Regions from separate parts of the Paenibacillus sp. V4I5 genome, predicted to be linked through region 1. Evidence: riboswitches for the same ligand, from Rfam matches in the RefSeq annotation. Region 1 holds a riboswitch; each other region holds the start of a gene.

Region 1 (4,237 bases):
TAATTTAGCATTTGGGTTTTGTGTTGCTACTGTTTTAAGTGCATCACCCATCAAGAAGCCGATACCCCAAGTCAGGTTGTAACCGTCTTTAACGAATTGGTTTAAGTTAGGTGTATAATCCGCATCGCCTTTAGATTCAAGGTTTTTCACTTTCGCTCCTGTTTGTTTCTCAAGAGCCTTCAAGCCTTCCCATGCGCTTTGGTTAAAAGATTTATCGTTGACGCCACCAATATCGGTAACCATTCCGATTTTGAAGTCTTTACCGCTGGTGTTGCTTGGCGCCGCTGAAGCTGTTGCCGCTGCAGTAGTAGCCGGAGTTGCTGAAGCCGCCGGTTTCGTTTCTTCTTTTTTGGCACAGCCGGAAAGAGCTAATGCAGAAACCGTTACAGCCATAAGAGCTGTTGAAAGCATTTTCTTCATGATTATTACCCCCATAAGATCATTTAATTTAAAACCATGAAATCTCACATTGTAGGTTGACCACAATTAGTTAAATTATGTAAGACTGCCTATAGATGAGTGTATCATTTTGAAACCTATGAGAAAAGCGATACACCAGCAAAATAACATAATTCGTTATGTCATACAAGTTGACATGGTCTTTTTGTAAGCCCCTACAATATAGGTTCCAAGCCCCAATTATTTATTATACTACCACTGGTTAATAAAATCTAGATTACCCTTTGTTAATTTTATCGTTCATAAGTCGCAGGAATTGTTCGGGTCCTAAAGGGCTGCTAAACAGCACTCCTTGCACTTCCGTACACTGCAAAAGTCTTAAGTGCTCCAGCTGTTCCTCTGTTTCGACACCTTTTGCAATTAAATTTAGACCTAGACGGTGAGCCATACGAATAATGGCAGCAGCCAGCAGCTGATTCTCATCGTCGTCTACCAAATCCCGGATCAATGTGCTATCCAATTTAACGCTATCGAGCGGCATACCTTCGAGCCCGCTTCGTGTAAATAAACCTGTACACAAGTCATCCATAACGATACGTACACCGAACTTCTTCAGCATAATCAATTTCTCGCTAGCCTCTTGTACATTGGAAGATGTGATACTTTCCGTAAGGTCCAGTTCCACCAACATCGGATCTATACCTGTCTCTTTCAAAACAACGGCAATTTCCTCAATAAAATGCTCATCTTTAAACTGTGAAGCCGTTACGGCTAGGGTCATTCTCAGCGGTGCGTAGCCCTCATCCTGCCAGATTCTCATCTGTCTGCATGCCGTTCGTACAGCCCATTTCCCGATGGGTAACATGAACCCCATTTCCTCGGCCGCTTTCTTCCAATCCATACTGGATGCGAGGAGGGCGTCTCCCTTGCTCCAATGAATGATCGCTTCCATTCCGATTAATTTCCGGTTTGTTATTTCATATTGAGGCTGATATAGGATTTCAAACCGATTGTTGTCTAAGGCCGATCGAAGCTCTTTCTCCATGTGAGCTTTGCTCTTCACCATGGCATCGATGTCAGAAGCATAGAATTGGAACTGGTTATGTCCTCTGTTTTTGGCCGTATACATCGCTTCATCTGCATACGCCATGAGCTGCTCAGGCAGCATACCGTCTAACGGATACAATGCTATCCCAATACTAGCTGTTATGGTTACAGGCATTCCATCTAGGATAAAAGGCTCTTCCAGAGCCATTTGAATTCGGGAAGCTACAACTCTTGCATCTTCAGGCTTTGCAAAAGATTCTAGTAAAATAGTAAACTCGTCGCCACCTTGTCGGTACACCGTATCCGACCCCCGCAGGCAGCTCAGCAAACGTTCTGCTGCAAGGCGAATTAAACGATCACCATAAGCATGACCTAATGAATCGTTGACATCCTTGAATCGGTCCATGTCCAAGAACATAACAGCCGCCAGCTGTTCATTGCGTTGCGCATGCAGGAGTGCCCGCTCCAGTCGGTCATTAAACAATCGGCGATTGGGTAATCCTGTCAATGTATCGTGATACGCCAGAAAGGCTAGTTGTTTGCTCTTTTCTTCCTGCTCTCTACTAGTAAGAAGCAGTTGCCCTACACTCTTCGCAAAAAATAGACAGATTAGTGCTTGAACAAGCATACTAATGAAAACGTAAGGCGAAAAGGAGAAAGAAGAAGCAGCAAGTAGATTAATGGTCAACAAAAAGAAGCCCAGCACGCCCAGATAGACCAACGTTTGCGCTTTCATATGCTGTATCCACTTAGAAAGTATGCCTTTCATTCTTGAACCTCCTTATCTGATATGAGAAAAAAGGCTATTCCGAATCGGAATAGCCGTAGGTGTACCTGTCTAGGTAAACTGCAACCTGTCGGCAGCCCAGCCATCATTGTTGCAAAGGCAACCTTAGACCTGCAGCTTTGCGTCCTTACCTTTCGATAAGTTTGCCTTTACGATATTAAGGGAATTCATGGGACTAATTAACTATATCATATCCATTCCGCATTTGGCTAATTTTCCTTAAATAAGCAAATTAAAGAGCTTGGGATCCTTATTTATTTCTATATAGCCATAATCCTTCTGGGATAGGCGCTCAATAAGCCCCTCATAATCATCTTTATTTTTGAGCTCAATGCCGACCAGCGCCGGAGCATCGTCCCTGTTATTTTTTTTCGTATACTCAAATCGGGTAATGTCGTCTGTGGGTCCTAAGACTTCTTCTAGAAATTCGCGCAATGCCCCAGCACGCTGCGGAAAATTAAGAATAAAGTAGTGCTTCAAGCCTTCATACACGAGTGATCTTTCTTTAATCTGCTGCATACGGTCAATGTCATTGTTGCCGCCGCTGATGATGCAGACTACATTCTTACCGCGAATCTGCTCCCGATAGGTATCAAGTGCTGAAACCGGGAGTGCGCCAGCGGGCTCAATGACAATCGCGTTATTGTTGTAAAGCTCCAGAATGGTTGTACATTCCTTGCCGGAAGGAACAATTACGATATCCTCCAGCTTTTCTTTGCAAATGTCAAAGGTAAGCTCGCCGACCTGCTTTACAGCTGCGCCGTCTACAAACTTCTCAATCGTAGATAAGGTCACGACCTTCCCCTGCTTGAGCGCTTCCGTCATACTTGCCGCGCCTTCTGGCTCAACACCGATAATACGTGTACGTGGAGAAACACTATCCACATACGTCGCAACTCCCGCTGCAAGGCCACCACCACCAATTGTTGCGAAGATGAAATCAGGAGATTCGGGCATTTGATTCAAAATCTCGAGGCCAACTGTGCCTTGCCCGGCAATCGTACGGACATCATCGAAGGGGTGTATGAACACCTTATTCTCTTGAGCACAGTAGGCTTTGGCATGGTTAGACGAATCATCGAATGAATCACCTGTGAGAATAACTTCAACAAAAGATCCGCCAAATAGCTTAACTTGGGAAATCTTTTGTCTAGGCGTTGTCGTTGGCATGAAGATTTTTCCTTCAATACCAAGCTGTTTACAGGAATAAGCCACACCCTGCGCATGATTGCCGGCGCTCGCACACACGACACCCGCTTCGCGTTCCTCCGGTGTTAAACTTTGGATCACGTTATACGCTCCGCGAATTTTGAAAGAACGAACAATTTGCATATCTTCACGTTTAAGATAAACGTTGCATTCATACAAGTTAGAGAGCAGCTCATTGCGTTGCAAAGGCGATGGTTCGATCACCCTGCTGAGCACATGATTGGCCCTAATAATATCTTCCAAACCTACTTTACTGGAAACAACCATTTTCTCTTACTTCCTTTCTCCACATTGTGCTATTAAAGTTTTAAAGATTATTGTAGCACAACTCTGCCCGCCTGTACGAAAATAATATTGGTATAGCTTTATCCTATGTTTCACTTCATGCCCAGCAGGGTATTACATAGCAATACAACTTCAAAGGAGTGATTCAAATGTCGACGCAGCCTCGCAATATCGATATCGAAGAACGCCATGTGGAGAAAAAATCGGATTCCAGTTTAGTTGCTTCTACTTTCATCAAATATGCGGCTTACATCGTCATCATCTTCGGTGTTCTGTATTTCCTAGTTCGTTATGTATTTCCAATGTTCTAAGCTAGGACGTAAGTTGTGTTGTGTCCTCATCAATGAGGGTACGATCACATCTGGAGCTAGCACAACCACAAGAAGCCTCAAACCCACTAACAAGTGGATTAGAGGCTTCTTGTATTTGTTAGGAGAGGTGTTTGCCAACTCCCCTCAACCACTTATTTAGTAATAGTAACGAGGCTGCTCCTGCAGCTCAGACCGTCTT
Region 2 (4,237 bases), 810 kb from region 1:
AGGCTGGGGTACGTCAATCTTATACTTACCCTGGAAGATTACGTTACCATCCTTATCGTACGTAGTTCCTTGGCCATGACGGGTCATGTAAGTTTTGGAATATTCGCCAACATAACGTTCGCCATTTTCGTAATAGATTGTCGCGAAATAGGTTCCATTTTCTTTAAGTGTAAGTTCAATCCATAATTTACCATCTTCATAGTAGTATGTGCCGTTGCTCGTGCCTCCTTTTACGAAATTCCCTTCGTAATATTTGGCACCCGATGAATAATATTGAGTTCCCTTCCCGTTAAGCATTCCGTCAACATATTGTCCCTCTTCGTAGAGATAAACCTTATCTTCCGATTTTTCATAAGTTTTCCCGTGTCCATTAGGGATATTCTTAACCCAATTGCCTTCGTACTGAAGCTCTTCATTGATAAAATATTTGCCATATCCGTCATATAGATTGTCTTTATACTCGCCATCGTAGACAAGCTTATCTGCGAGGTATAACTTTCCTTTTCCATTAAAAATCCCTAATTTAGTTTCACCTTCAAAAGCTATGAAGCTGCTGTCATCAATGTTGATAACGTATCCTGTCTGGCGTCCACTCTCGAACTTTTCCGCAATCGCAATTTCACCCGTTCGGTCACGACCGTATTGGTTACCTGAAAAATAGATGACACCTGGTCCAACGACATCATTATTGAGGAACACGGCGTCGTACCATAGCGATCCATTATCGCGGTATAGTTTTCCTTTACCGTTCATTTGACCGTTCTTGAGTTGACCCTCGTACATAAGTGCGCCGTTGTCATCATATAGCTTTCCTTCGGTTGCGGGATCGTAGATATAGACGGCTTTCAGATTAGCGTCCCACAGTACCTTGCGTCCTGTTGCTTCGCCAACAAAGCGCAGCGGAACGAACGTATAGCCTTGGTTTAGAAAAGGAGCGGTTGGCAATGAGGTAGTAATGCCATTAACGTCTGCTTCTTCCTGTCCCAGTATGAGAGAGAGTGACTTACCCTGACTCGTTCCTTTAACGCTCTGTTTCGAATCATTCCATTCAATTTCCAATCCTAGCTTTTCGAAAATAGGTCTAAATTCAACCGTCGTTGATCCGTCCTTCAGCATAGGGGACTGATGGAAGGTTACTTCTTCTCCGTCCAAGAAAACTCGAATCGGTTTATCCGTATTCAATTGTTCGATTCGCTTCTGCATCCAATAATCACGAACAAACTCATTCGGGACATCGAAGTATAGCACAGCATACACGCCTGATTCCATAATGTCTGTATATAACCGTGTGTTATTCTCCTCGAACAAAGCGCCCATATATGTCCATACACCGGAATCAAGTCGATAAATACCAAGTTTGTTCTGCTCTCCTGCTGGAACTCTTTGCTTCATGTAGGTCATCGAGAGTTTCAGGACGTCATTACGTGAATCAAAAGATACTGTCCATGGGTAGCTGACCATTTTTTGGCTAGGCTTAAGTGCTTTGGTAAGCGCTAAATCTTTATCATCACTGAAGCTAATAGTGACAGCCTCATAAAAATCAGAGTCTGGGACTTTTGGTGAGTAAACGGTTACGCTATTGTCCTGCGTGGACAGTTTTTTAATATAACCTAATTTTCCGATACTTTCTCTGACACCAGCAGGGACACTATCGAAATAAGGAACAGCCGAAACGAGCGTGTCTGCTATCTGACCTTCACCTGTCTTTTGGAGCTGACGAAATTTGATGGTTTCGTCCTTCATTCTCAGCACAAGCTGGTCGTTGTAGATGCCAATGAGGAACTCTTTGTCTCCAACAATGCCCGTTTGTCTTGAAGCAATATCTGCAGCGATAATATGGTAAGCTCCATTTTCGAACACGGGCCATGCTGCTATGCCAGTCCCAATGGAAGTTTGGGGGGGAATTCCAAATTCATTGAAGGTGCTTAGCACTTGTGGAAGGGTGTCGATTTCTTCAACGTTTAGCATACGTGTTTGAAAACCTGGCTTGGGATAGAGCGAATGAGTCCAGATAACGTTCTTGCCGTCAAACGCAAATTCGTTACCACCCCTGACGTAACCATCTGTTGGCTTGTACAATGTTCTGGATAATCCATCCTTTGCGTCGTAGCGTTCTATGCTGCCTGTATTGCTAATATAAACGACAATACCATCATCGATTAAAGCGCTTTTGCCTTTTCCGATCTCTTTGGTTACTTTAGTTTCCAGGTTATAAACCCCGAGCATCCCTTCAATTGGCTTATAGAAAACAATATATTTCCCATCAGTGCCAATCTGATCATAAGGATACGGAGGAATTTCAGTCTCGGTTACTTCACCGGTTAGAAGATTTATAAGCACGACATGCTTTTGAGCCTCCAAATAGACGGCATATCCTCCTCCTGCCGATAAATATTGCTTATACGTCTTAGTGTCAGTGAGTTGATTCAACTCTCCTGACTCCAAGTTGCGGCTGAACACCTGCCACCAACCTGGATTATCTTGCCCTAGGTAAACCATCTGATTGCCTGTGATCTTCGCAGCAGACACAGGCAACGTGTACTCCATTGGCTTGTCTGTTGAGGTGAATAACTCTGCAAATGCGCTTTTTGGCAGTAAACCAAAAGACCCTGCACCGATGGCAATCATCAAGATAAGCACCCATAATTTCTTTCCTATAAACCTCATACGCACTCGCTCCTTCTCAATCTCCATGTTAGATAACACAAAAAACCAAGCTCAATAGAGCAACCCGGCTATCATCCCATGAGTTGTGACTCATGGCTTAGACCCGTGGCTTTGCGTCTCCACCTTTCGATGGATTTGCCTTTGTTCATTATAGCTTGGTTATTAGGTATTTTTACTCATTCGTACTAGTTATTTAGAACTGACTGTTTTCCATATTAATCCACGTTATTTCAAAATTCAACACTTTTCTACAAAAAAGAGGAAATCCATACACAAAGTGTGTGCTTTCACACAAAAAAGGCCAACCGGATGATCCAGTTGACCCTTAGCCCTAGTAAATTGTCTATCGATTTAAACATTCTCTTTGTCTAGTAAATAGACTTTCACATTCTTCTTCACGCCGAATTCCTGAGCTTCGCTCAAATCATTCATGAATACATCAATTCTGGAACCGCGAATAGCAGAACCAATATCCTCCGCTTTACGAATACCGATGCCGTCAATGAACACCGTAGATCCTAAAGGAATAACAGCCGGATCCACGGCTATTGTGCGTCCTTCTTTGGCTTTAAGACCACTAAATGTGATGCCGTACATGGGATGGGAAGCCTTTTTACCTGTTGATTCAAAGCCTGCTGTATATGCGGTAAGGGTTGTGTTCAGCACTTTTTTGATAATTTTCTTTTGACCATTAGGTAAACCAACCTCATCTTCACCCATCGGAATCGTTAGACTTTGACCAATCGTTAGCTGGTTCGGATTCGGAATATCGTTAGAGTTGATAAGATCATCTACTGATATGCCAAAATCCCGAGCAATTTTATACAGCGTATCCCCTCGGTCCACTTGATACTGCGTCCTAGGCTGAACAAGTTCAGCTTGAGAGGCTTCTTCCACAGGACCTGCATTTCTTGCCATACTATACGTAGGAGGTAATTCCCCCCCATCTTCACTTTCAGGGTACGAATAGGCGGGTTTCACCTGCCACAAACAAAGCAGCAACGGAAGCGTCAAAGTAACATAAAGAATTTTACGAAACATAGTATTTCCTCCTCATAAAAAATAATAGAGTTATAGCTACTAGATTCGACCAATTCTATGATTTATATACGTCTCGTATTAAACTTCCTCATTTTGATAGGCAGTGAATAACTATAAACTCACCCTCATGAGAGAAACATATAGTACGCTATTTACAATGATGATATTGGTGTTCAGTTAACGGCAGCAGGCGTGCAAATAAACATTCACAGTTTGCAAAAGGAAACGGAAGAAGCGGCATTGATGGCAAAAAGATGATAAACAAGGCGGACAGAGTGCCAAAAAATAAGCAAGATAAAATGGGTAAAGAAATAAGAAAAGCTTGAATCGCATACAAAATGAATCTTGGAATATACTAACAAACGTTTATATGTGAAAGAATGCCGGTATGATAGTCTTTCTTGTTTTTTCACGAAGCAGCGATTTCATTTATTAAATATTCCTTGACAGGAATATTCCATACGGAGTATATTGTGTTTATAAATAAGACATTCAGTGCTCTTACCGACGTTTCAGTCGTTCAAAGAGA
Region 3 (4,237 bases), 820 kb from region 1:
TTCCTCTGGATTATATAATGGCTCTCTACAGTGGTCGCCAGGCGATGAAACAGGAATTACAGGCTACGCTGTGTATTTTCTAGATGCAAATTTACAGGCCGTTGGTAATGCGATTACTAAGGTAAATGCTGGAACAGTTACGTATGGAGTTTACAATATCCAAACTGTACCCAGCAATGCTGTAAATATTGGAGTTGTAGCTCTCAATCATTTGCAGCAGGAACTGAACATGATCAGTTTAATTAATGTTTGGGATAATATCTCTGCTGTGCCTGTAACAGTAGCCAATTCTGTTTACCTGCCAGTTCCTGGTGCAATATCCTTTATATGCACGGAAACGGTAACTGGCAAAGTGGGAGGAACTCTTTCGTGGAAAGCTGCTGATAATCAGTCGCAACTGACAGGATATAAAGTGTTTTTCTTAGACGCTAATAATGACAAAGTGGGAAATTTAGCTTTAGTTAAAAAAACAACAGGAAGTTCGTACCGAATTACGATTCCTAATGGAACTGTATTACCTTCTGGTGCTGTCAAAATCGCAATAGCAGCTTTGAATGCATTCGGGGAAAGCAGTAACCTATCCATTTTGGAGAACATTGAGTCTACAGGGACTCCGGATGAGGGAACCGACCCAGTTCAAGTTCCAGATCCAAATCCAAATCCAAACCCAAACCCAGAGCCAAGCCCAAATCCAGGTTCAGGATCGGTACCAGTCTCAGATTCAACTGCACCCAAAGTGGAGATAAGTACTAATGATAAGGGGCAAATTGTAGTCAAGCTTACATTTACAAATGAACAATTGGCTGAACTCATTGCTAAGCAATTGCTGAGTCAAGTGGATTCTTTAATTAAATCGGTTGTTATAAAGATTCAAGGACAAGGGGACTTTGCTCAAACGGAGTTAAGTGCATCTGCGATCACACAAGCAGATTCTGAGAATGCTGAAACTATGATTCACGTTCAATCCTCAATAGGAGAAGTAAAGTTTAATGCGGATTCAATCAAACAAGCTGTTGAACAGCAAGGACTAGCTGTAGATACTACAAAAATTACAGTAACTTTCAGCAAGATTGATGCTGAGTTAGAAAAGTCTTTTGGCATCCTGCTTCAACAATCCTCAGCAGAGCAAGTATTGAAACCAATTGACTTTACAATACAAGCTGCGTCTGGGGATAAACAAATCGAAATAACCTCAGTAAATTCTTATATTCAGCATTCTCTATTGGTTCCTGGGATGACGAACATTACTGCTAGCAAGAATTTGGTTGGTGTGGTCTTTGATCCCATTACGAATTCTTACTACCCAGTTCCAACGTTTTTCACGGTTAGTGAAGATGGAACACTGCAAGCAAATATGATGCGTAAGGGTAATTCTATTTATTCCTTAGTGAAGAATGTAAAAACCTTTGAAGATGTACCTTCGTCTCATTTTGCCAAGGAGGCAATTGAAACCCTGGCATCTAAATTCATTATTTCTGGTTATGATAACGGTTCTTTCGGATATGACAGACCAGTTACACGTGCTGAATTTGCTGCCTTACTTATAAGAGGGCTGGGCATTCAGCCTAAGAGTGGATTGCCTGCAAAATTTAATGATGTACAGACAAACGCATGGTATGCTGCACCTGTGTATGCTGCTGTTGAGGTTGGTTTAGTAAGTGGATATGAGGATGGTACCTTTAAACCAGACCAACCGATTACCCGTCAGGAAATGATGAAAATGGTTCACAGCATGCTGCAAGCAGGTGGATACACAAAACAATTAACGGAAACAGAAAAGAATGCGGCTATTAACAAATTTGGAGATCAATTGAGCATTCAACCATGGGCAAGAGAGGCTGTTGCCGTTGGTATACAGGAAGGCATTGTTAATGGTGTTACCGATTCGACCTTCTCCCCTGCAACGCTAGCGGACCGAGGACAAAGTGCTAAGATACTGTACCAAGCTTTAAAGGTTTTAAATTTTATTAATTAAATGTAGCAGGTGAATGTGGCGACCGTACCCTAGATGGGAACGGTCGTTCCTTATTTGTAGGACGGGATATCAGCACGATGGTAGGTATTAATGGAGAAGGGCGTAACGCCAAGAACATTGTCCTACTTAAACTTTTTTGTGTAAAATCACACACATTGTGTACTGAGCACCTCTTTTTTGTAGAAATATGTTGAATTTCATTATTTTATGGAATACCATGGAAATAGTTAGTTCTTTACGACTAGCAATAATGAGCGAAACACACCTAATATCAAGCAATAATGAACAAAGGCAAATCCATCGAAAGGTGGAGACGCAAAGCCACGGGTCTAAGCCATGAGTCACACTTCATGGGACGATAGCCGGGTTACTCTTTAGAGGCTTGTTTTTTTATTGCCAAAAAAGAAAGGAGGGTCCCAAAATGGCAACCTATCTTATGCTGATTAAAGTGTTCGACGATGCCGAAAAGGTCATTTACAAATTTGGTCCAACAGAAGAAAGTTTGGGTGAAATTGAATTTAATCTAGTTCATGAAGAATTTCGGCAGCTAGAGAGAGTTCCAGGTACTACCAAAGACCATATGTTCATGAAGGCTGCTTCAGCTATTGCAAGATGTTATGCAGAGGGAGACGGTTTTCCGGACAAAACTTTTTTTGCTTCATAAAGAATTGTCTTAATTCTAACATCGCTTCCGGTTCGACTAGAGATTGTTTTTGATATTATGGATCTTGATGATTGTGAACCGCGGGATATTAAAAGCACGGTTATCGTTTCTTATAACCAACTAAATAAGATTCAGAGTATTCCTGTTCCGGAAGGGCTGTAAAAGAAGAGGTGGAACAAAAATGATATTTATAAGAGATGCGAATATCAAAGCCATTTCTATAGGCTTATTCATCTATATAGTCTGCCTTTTCGCATTTCCCCTTCTATTGGCCTTATTATTTGTAGGGATTAATGACATGAATGATTTTGAAACGCAAACATTTAAGGAAATTGATCTCATTACGGAAGAGGCGGTATGGTACTTATCTGCACTTACTGCAGGTTACGCTGCTTCATTAATGTTTTGTGATGGTTCTTTGTTAGATGATGTGCAAAAAAGCTAAGCTTGGCCACTCGGCTAGACTTAGCTTTTATTGCGTTGTCCGACCATAATCGCTTGGATGCCTTTATTATTCCCCCCATAACGCTTCACAAATGCCGGCTCAATCCACCTCTTCTCCGAATGCTCACGCCCCTGAATCACGATACGGTCCATATAAACGTCCACAACGATGCTCTGGCTAGCCGCGCTGCCTTCAGGCTCATTATTTGCATTCCATATTTCCTGTACTGAGGCGCTGGATACGGCTAGGAACTCCAACTGTTTTATCTGCTTAGTCGTCTCCAAATTCCAGTGGGTATGTCCACTGAAGAACACAATATTCGGATATGCATTCACAATCGCCCTGAGCTCTTGATGCTGTACAACTCCGAGCTCTTGATCCGAGCCGTCCACGGTATGAACGAGTGGTTGATGCAAGAAAACGAAAATAGGCTTGTCCGGCGCTGCAGCCGCAGCTGCCTTCAATTTTTCCTGAAACCAAGTAAGTTGTTCAGTGGATAGATAGGCATCCTCTTTCACGTTAGGATCCACATCGCGATAAAATTCACCACCAAGAAATAGAAAGTGATAGTCCTCCATGACGAGCTCATGGTAGGGCTTTTCATAGTTAAACATCTGATGGAACAGGTCAATTGCTTTTTGGCTTGTCCATTTCGGATTCAGCTTGCTGGTATCCTGATCGCCATTCTCCGTTTGCCACATCCCATAATACTCATGATTACCCATCGTTGCATGAACGGGAGGTAAGGTGTGTTCGCTCATAATGCTGACTAGACTCCGATTATCTGCTTCGTTGCCATTGCTGAGGTCACCATTGAGCACCATAAGTCTGCTGTCAGGTCGGATGAGATGATGATCGGCTAAAGCCGCACGGAAGCGCTTTTGTGAATCTTCGTCTTCTGCACCCACATGTACGTCACTCAGCACGGAAAAAGAAAAGAGTGGTTCATTACTTGCTGTGGATGTTTTTTTAGGAATAGTACGAAAAAGTTTTACCATAGGCAGTGGCTCTTTACTAAGAATATCCGCCATAAATGATTTCGAAACAGGCGCTATCGCCGTTGCTTCCCAAGCAAAGGTAGGGAGTAGTAGAAGGAATAAAGCGGATAACAGGATGCGTATAGTTAACGTTTGTAATTGTTGTTTCATATAAG
Region 4 (4,237 bases), 1.1 Mb from region 1:
TACGGCGACATTTCCATCCTGTCGCACCATGAGGCGCTTTAGCTTTTCAATAATCAAACTAAGTTTCATGACTAGCCCCCTATTCCACTCTTATCGTTGAAGCGGCTTTAACGGTCGGAGCCGGAAGCAGCTTAGAAATAATGGGTGTCATATACGTGTATGGGTATTCCAAGGTAACGGTAACATAGTCGCCGGAATGGCGATTGGGCTCTTTTGGCGAGATGTCAACTCTAAGTAAGTTTGAATCGCCAAGATGCACATACTTTTTAGCGAACGTTTCGATTTCTAAATCTGTCCTATCAAATCCGCCTAACCTCACCGTTTCTTGTGCAACGTTGTTCATGTTCATATAGGCATACATCAATCGGCCGAAATCGAAGATACCGCATACCAGCAATAAAAAAATAGGAAGAATAACGGCAAACTCCGTCAGCGACTGCCCTCCCTCATCTTTGATCATAAAATCCCCCACCCTCTAAGCCAAAGACTTAATACCGCACCTCCTGCAATCGCAACACCATACGGAAATGCTGCCGTAAAGGCGTCATCTTTCATAGCAGAAGATATTTTCATCCCATATCTTAGCAGCACTACCGAGAAAATAACTTGCTTGAGTCTCTCGATAACACCCTTACGTAATAGGAGGAGTGCAAGTGCGATCACACCGCCGATTAATGCCATGTAGACGGAAGCAAGCAGCACGAATGTTACGCCTTTGAATGCGCCGACAAGCCCGAGCAGCTTCACGTCGCCGGCACCCATTCCTCCTAACAGATATGGAATCAAAAGGATACCGAACCCCACAACAAAGCCTAGTACACCATCCACAAAACCAGGAAAGCCGTCAGATGCGCTTAGCAGCATGAAACCGATTACAGTGCCTGGTAAAGTGACTGCATTGTAAATCTTGCGTGACTTCAGATCGGTGAATACGCAGATGGCGAGAATGATAATGAGCAAACTGTCAACTACAACCATACCTGCCTCCCAAGAATGTTTTTATAAAAAGGGTCTACGTTCCGTAAAACGTAAGACCCTCTTCATTGGAGCGTTAATATAAAAGACAACCGCTGTTATTATGGAGTACCATTAGTCGCATTTGCTACATCTTGGTTGACTCTGTTGAAGAGTGTGAGAATATTACCCTTCAGTGCAAACAAAACACCAACTACACCAACCGCGATTACCCCAAGAACCAGACCATACTCTGTCATCCCTTGACCCTGTTCTTCAACCAAAAGATTTTTGATTTTGCTCACCTTAATCATTTCACTCCTTTTTTAATCGAGAAGTCCTACTGTTCTGGCTGATTGCTCGATGACTCGAACACTTTTATCGTAGAGGCTGTAAACCTCCAACTTTATACCAAATAAGATACTAACTACACCCACCGCAATAACGCCAAGTACCAAGCCGTACTCTGTCATACCTTGGCCTTGCTCATTTGTATACAAGTCTACTAATTTAGCTGTCATCATATAGTTCCCTTCCATACAAGAAGGCTGATTTTATTAAGTGCGAGTAGCTGCATTCGAGACATCATTGTTCACTCTGTTGAAGAGTGTAAGAATATTCCCTTTTAATGCAAACAGAATGCCAACTACACCCACCGCAATTACACCCAGAACCAATCCGTACTCTGTCATCCCTTGTCCTTGCTCTTCTGTTAAAAGACCTTTGATTTTGTTTTTCATTTTAATTTCCTCCTCGTTTTTTAAATAAATTGGACCGTTTGACCGACGGTCGTTCGGGTAAGGCCGATACTGCCTGCGGGAAGTTCCACCACTGAAGTCGTGCCTTTGAATACAGCGCCAACGCGTCCCGGCTTCAACTGCTCTTCTACGCCTACGACACGATGCTGTTTATCCAGATAAACCACATCAATCGCGTATTGCATGAAAAAGGTATGTACCGATCTACACGGTTCGATGTGAAGGCATAACCCGCTGGAAAGTCGCTTTGTAAAGAGCAACCCACGTAGTCTGCGACCAAAGGTTTTGGCCTCCATCACCTGCTGGGCTATCGTTTCGCCCGTATTCGTATTCACCAGCCTCAAACAGTCTTGACCCCCTTATGCCAAATAAAAACCCCACCTTTCCCGAAAGGTGGGGTTGCTGCTGTATATGCACAGCAAAACAAACGCCCTTCCTCTTTCGGCAGCTGGCTGGCTTGACACGTTTTGTCGTGCGTTAGCCCCTATAGCTTTGCGTCGCCGGTTTTCACCGGTTTTGCCTTTGTCGAGATTCCAGATGCGATGTTCCGCTTGGAATTCGTTGTGATGCTTTCATCATAGAATTCGACTTGATTTTTAGGTATCCACCAAAAAGCCCAATTTTCTAACAATTTAGATAACTCATTTTCATGCCAAAAGACACCTTCTCTTATAGTTCTCCTACTATTTATTGTGGGTATAAAGTGATAACGCTGTTCCATCATTTAGGAGAAAACCCCTTGTTTTATGTCATTCCCATAAATTCATAGGCTTTGAAAGGCAGGATTTTTTTTAGGCTGGACCTACATCCGAACCAAAAAAAAATGCTGAAAATTAGGAAAATAGTACGACTAGTGCAAGGAAGGAATTTAAATAAACTTACAGAATGTTATTATTCATGTCGAATTATATGGTTAGACGAATCCTGTAATCCAAGTGAATGATAAAAGGCAAACCCGCGCGAAAGCCGGGGACGCAAAGCCACGGTTCTAACCCATCGAGATACGATGGCATGAAAGCCGGGCCGCTCTAGCAGCTTGGTTTTTTATTTTTCATTAAATAGATACGTTCAGTAAGGAGGAGCACATGCGCATTGGCGAACTTCTAGTCATGAATGGCGTTATTACGGAGGAGCAGCTCGATCAGGCGCTTAAGGAACAGACGCGTCACCCAAAAAAGCTCGGGGGGATACTGACCGAATTTGGGTTTATCACCGAGCGTCAGCTCGTCGAGGCGCTGGAGTTCCAACTAGGCGTACCTGTCGTAAATCTCAACGAAACGATATTTGATCTTCCTACAGTCCAGCTCATAGATGAATCGATTGCCAGGAAGTATCATCTCGTTCCAATCAGCTGCGCCGGAGGTAAACTCAAGGTGGCCATGATCGACCCTTTAAATAAAGAGGCGATTAAAGCTATTCAAATGGCGACGGGTATGAGTGTTCAACCGTTTATAGCCATGCGAATCGAAATGGAAGAAGCCATCAACCGATATTATGGTGTCGATACAACCGTAGAAACGTTGAATGAAATCATTCAAGCCGGCGTATATCAACAAGCAAGTGGCATTCATATCGAACCGCATGAAGACGGGCTTATAGTCAAATACCGAATTGACAGTTCGCTCAAAAATAAGAAAACGCTTTCTAAACACATGCATGAAACGTTGTTCAAACGCATCAAACTTCTAGCCAATCTAAATGCCTCTGAAGAGCGGCTGCCACAAAACGGCCGTTTTCAGATTAAGGTTGACCACAAGCAGTTGGATATACGCGTATCCACCCTGCCAAGTGTTAACGGCGAAAGCCTATTTCTTCGCTTGACAGATAATTCTGAACCTCAACTAGCCATTTCCGAGCTTGAGTTCAGTGAAACCAATTTGCAAAAATTCGAAAAAGCGCTTGGACTGCCAAGCGGCATGATCTTGATTTGCGGGCCGGAAGGCAGCAGGAAAACTTCCATGTTATATTCGATCCTCACTCGACTGACAAACGAAAACCATAGAATCATAACCATCGAAGATCCAATAGAGCTCAGAATGCCGGGAATTACACAGGTGGAGGTGAACGAACAGCTCGGCCTGACTTTTGCTCATGTGCTTCGGTCGGTATTGCGTCAGGATCCGAACGTCGTCATGGTCAGTGATATCCATGATGCGGAAACGTTTGAAATGGCAATAAGGACGACCCTCACCGGCCGTATTGTGCTCGGTGCCATATATGGCAGCAGTGCAGTCAAGACTATAAGCCGGCTGATGGACATGAATAAAGACTCGCACCTGCTCAGCGCTTCGCTTTCCTGCATTGTGACTCAGCGTTGGGTAAGGCGAATATGCCGTCAATGCGCTCAATCCTTGCCCGCTACCGAAGATGAAATCAAGCTATTTGAAGCTCATGCAGTTCTGCATTCGGATGATCAGAAGAACGGAAAAGGAATTATCGGCAATTTCCGAACCTTGGTATCCACCCAGATCAGCGGCAAATTAACCGTGACTCGAGGGACTGGCTGCAGAGTATGCAACGATACC

Evidence for each region. A riboswitch is a leader RNA that binds a small molecule or an ion and turns the genes downstream of it on or off. The one in region 1 is predicted to bind cyclic di-GMP.
Region 2: linked by a shared signal. The riboswitch ahead of QFZ78_RS25615 (stalk domain-containing protein) and the one ahead of QFZ78_RS21845 (putative bifunctional diguanylate cyclase/phosphodiesterase) in region 1 are both predicted to bind cyclic di-GMP.
Region 3: linked by a shared signal. The riboswitch ahead of QFZ78_RS25625 (hypothetical protein) and the one ahead of QFZ78_RS21845 (putative bifunctional diguanylate cyclase/phosphodiesterase) in region 1 are both predicted to bind cyclic di-GMP.
Region 4: linked by a shared signal. The riboswitch ahead of QFZ78_RS26790 (GspE/PulE family protein) and the one ahead of QFZ78_RS21845 (putative bifunctional diguanylate cyclase/phosphodiesterase) in region 1 are both predicted to bind cyclic di-GMP.

What each region holds. Positions count from the first base shown of each region.
Region 1 is NZ_JAUSZB010000002.1:4,356,776-4,361,012, forward strand. Features, by position in the region: gene QFZ78_RS21840 (BMP family lipoprotein) at 1-420, opposite strand, end outside; gene QFZ78_RS21845 (putative bifunctional diguanylate cyclase/phosphodiesterase) at 677-2,215, opposite strand; cyclic di-GMP riboswitch class I at 2,303-2,391, opposite strand; gene ilvA (threonine ammonia-lyase IlvA) at 2,453-3,709, opposite strand; gene QFZ78_RS21855 (hypothetical protein) at 3,877-4,038, shown strand; gene QFZ78_RS21860 (S-layer homology domain-containing protein) at 4,195-4,237, opposite strand, start outside.
Region 2 is NZ_JAUSZB010000002.1:5,167,156-5,171,392, reverse strand. Features, by position in the region: gene QFZ78_RS25615 (stalk domain-containing protein) at 1-2,667, opposite strand, end outside; cyclic di-GMP riboswitch class I at 2,723-2,817, opposite strand; gene QFZ78_RS25610 (3D domain-containing protein) at 3,019-3,708, opposite strand.
Region 3 is NZ_JAUSZB010000002.1:5,173,683-5,177,919, forward strand. Features, by position in the region: gene QFZ78_RS25620 (S-layer homology domain-containing protein) at 1-1,975, shown strand, start outside; cyclic di-GMP riboswitch class I at 2,256-2,350, shown strand; gene QFZ78_RS25625 (hypothetical protein) at 2,397-2,639, shown strand; gene QFZ78_RS25630 (hypothetical protein) at 2,821-3,084, shown strand; gene QFZ78_RS25635 (metallophosphoesterase family protein) at 3,105-4,232, opposite strand.
Region 4 is NZ_JAUSZB010000002.1:5,458,743-5,462,979, reverse strand. Features, by position in the region: gene QFZ78_RS26825 (pilus assembly protein TadG-related protein) at 1-69, opposite strand, end outside; gene QFZ78_RS26820 (TadE family protein) at 80-460, opposite strand; gene QFZ78_RS26815 (A24 family peptidase) at 457-978, opposite strand; gene QFZ78_RS26810 (Flp family type IVb pilin) at 1,077-1,268, opposite strand; gene QFZ78_RS26805 (Flp family type IVb pilin) at 1,281-1,478, opposite strand; gene QFZ78_RS26800 (Flp family type IVb pilin) at 1,512-1,694, opposite strand; gene QFZ78_RS26795 (DUF192 domain-containing protein) at 1,715-2,047, opposite strand; cyclic di-GMP riboswitch class I at 2,153-2,243, opposite strand; cyclic di-GMP riboswitch class I at 2,651-2,743, shown strand; gene QFZ78_RS26790 (GspE/PulE family protein) at 2,798-4,237, shown strand, end outside.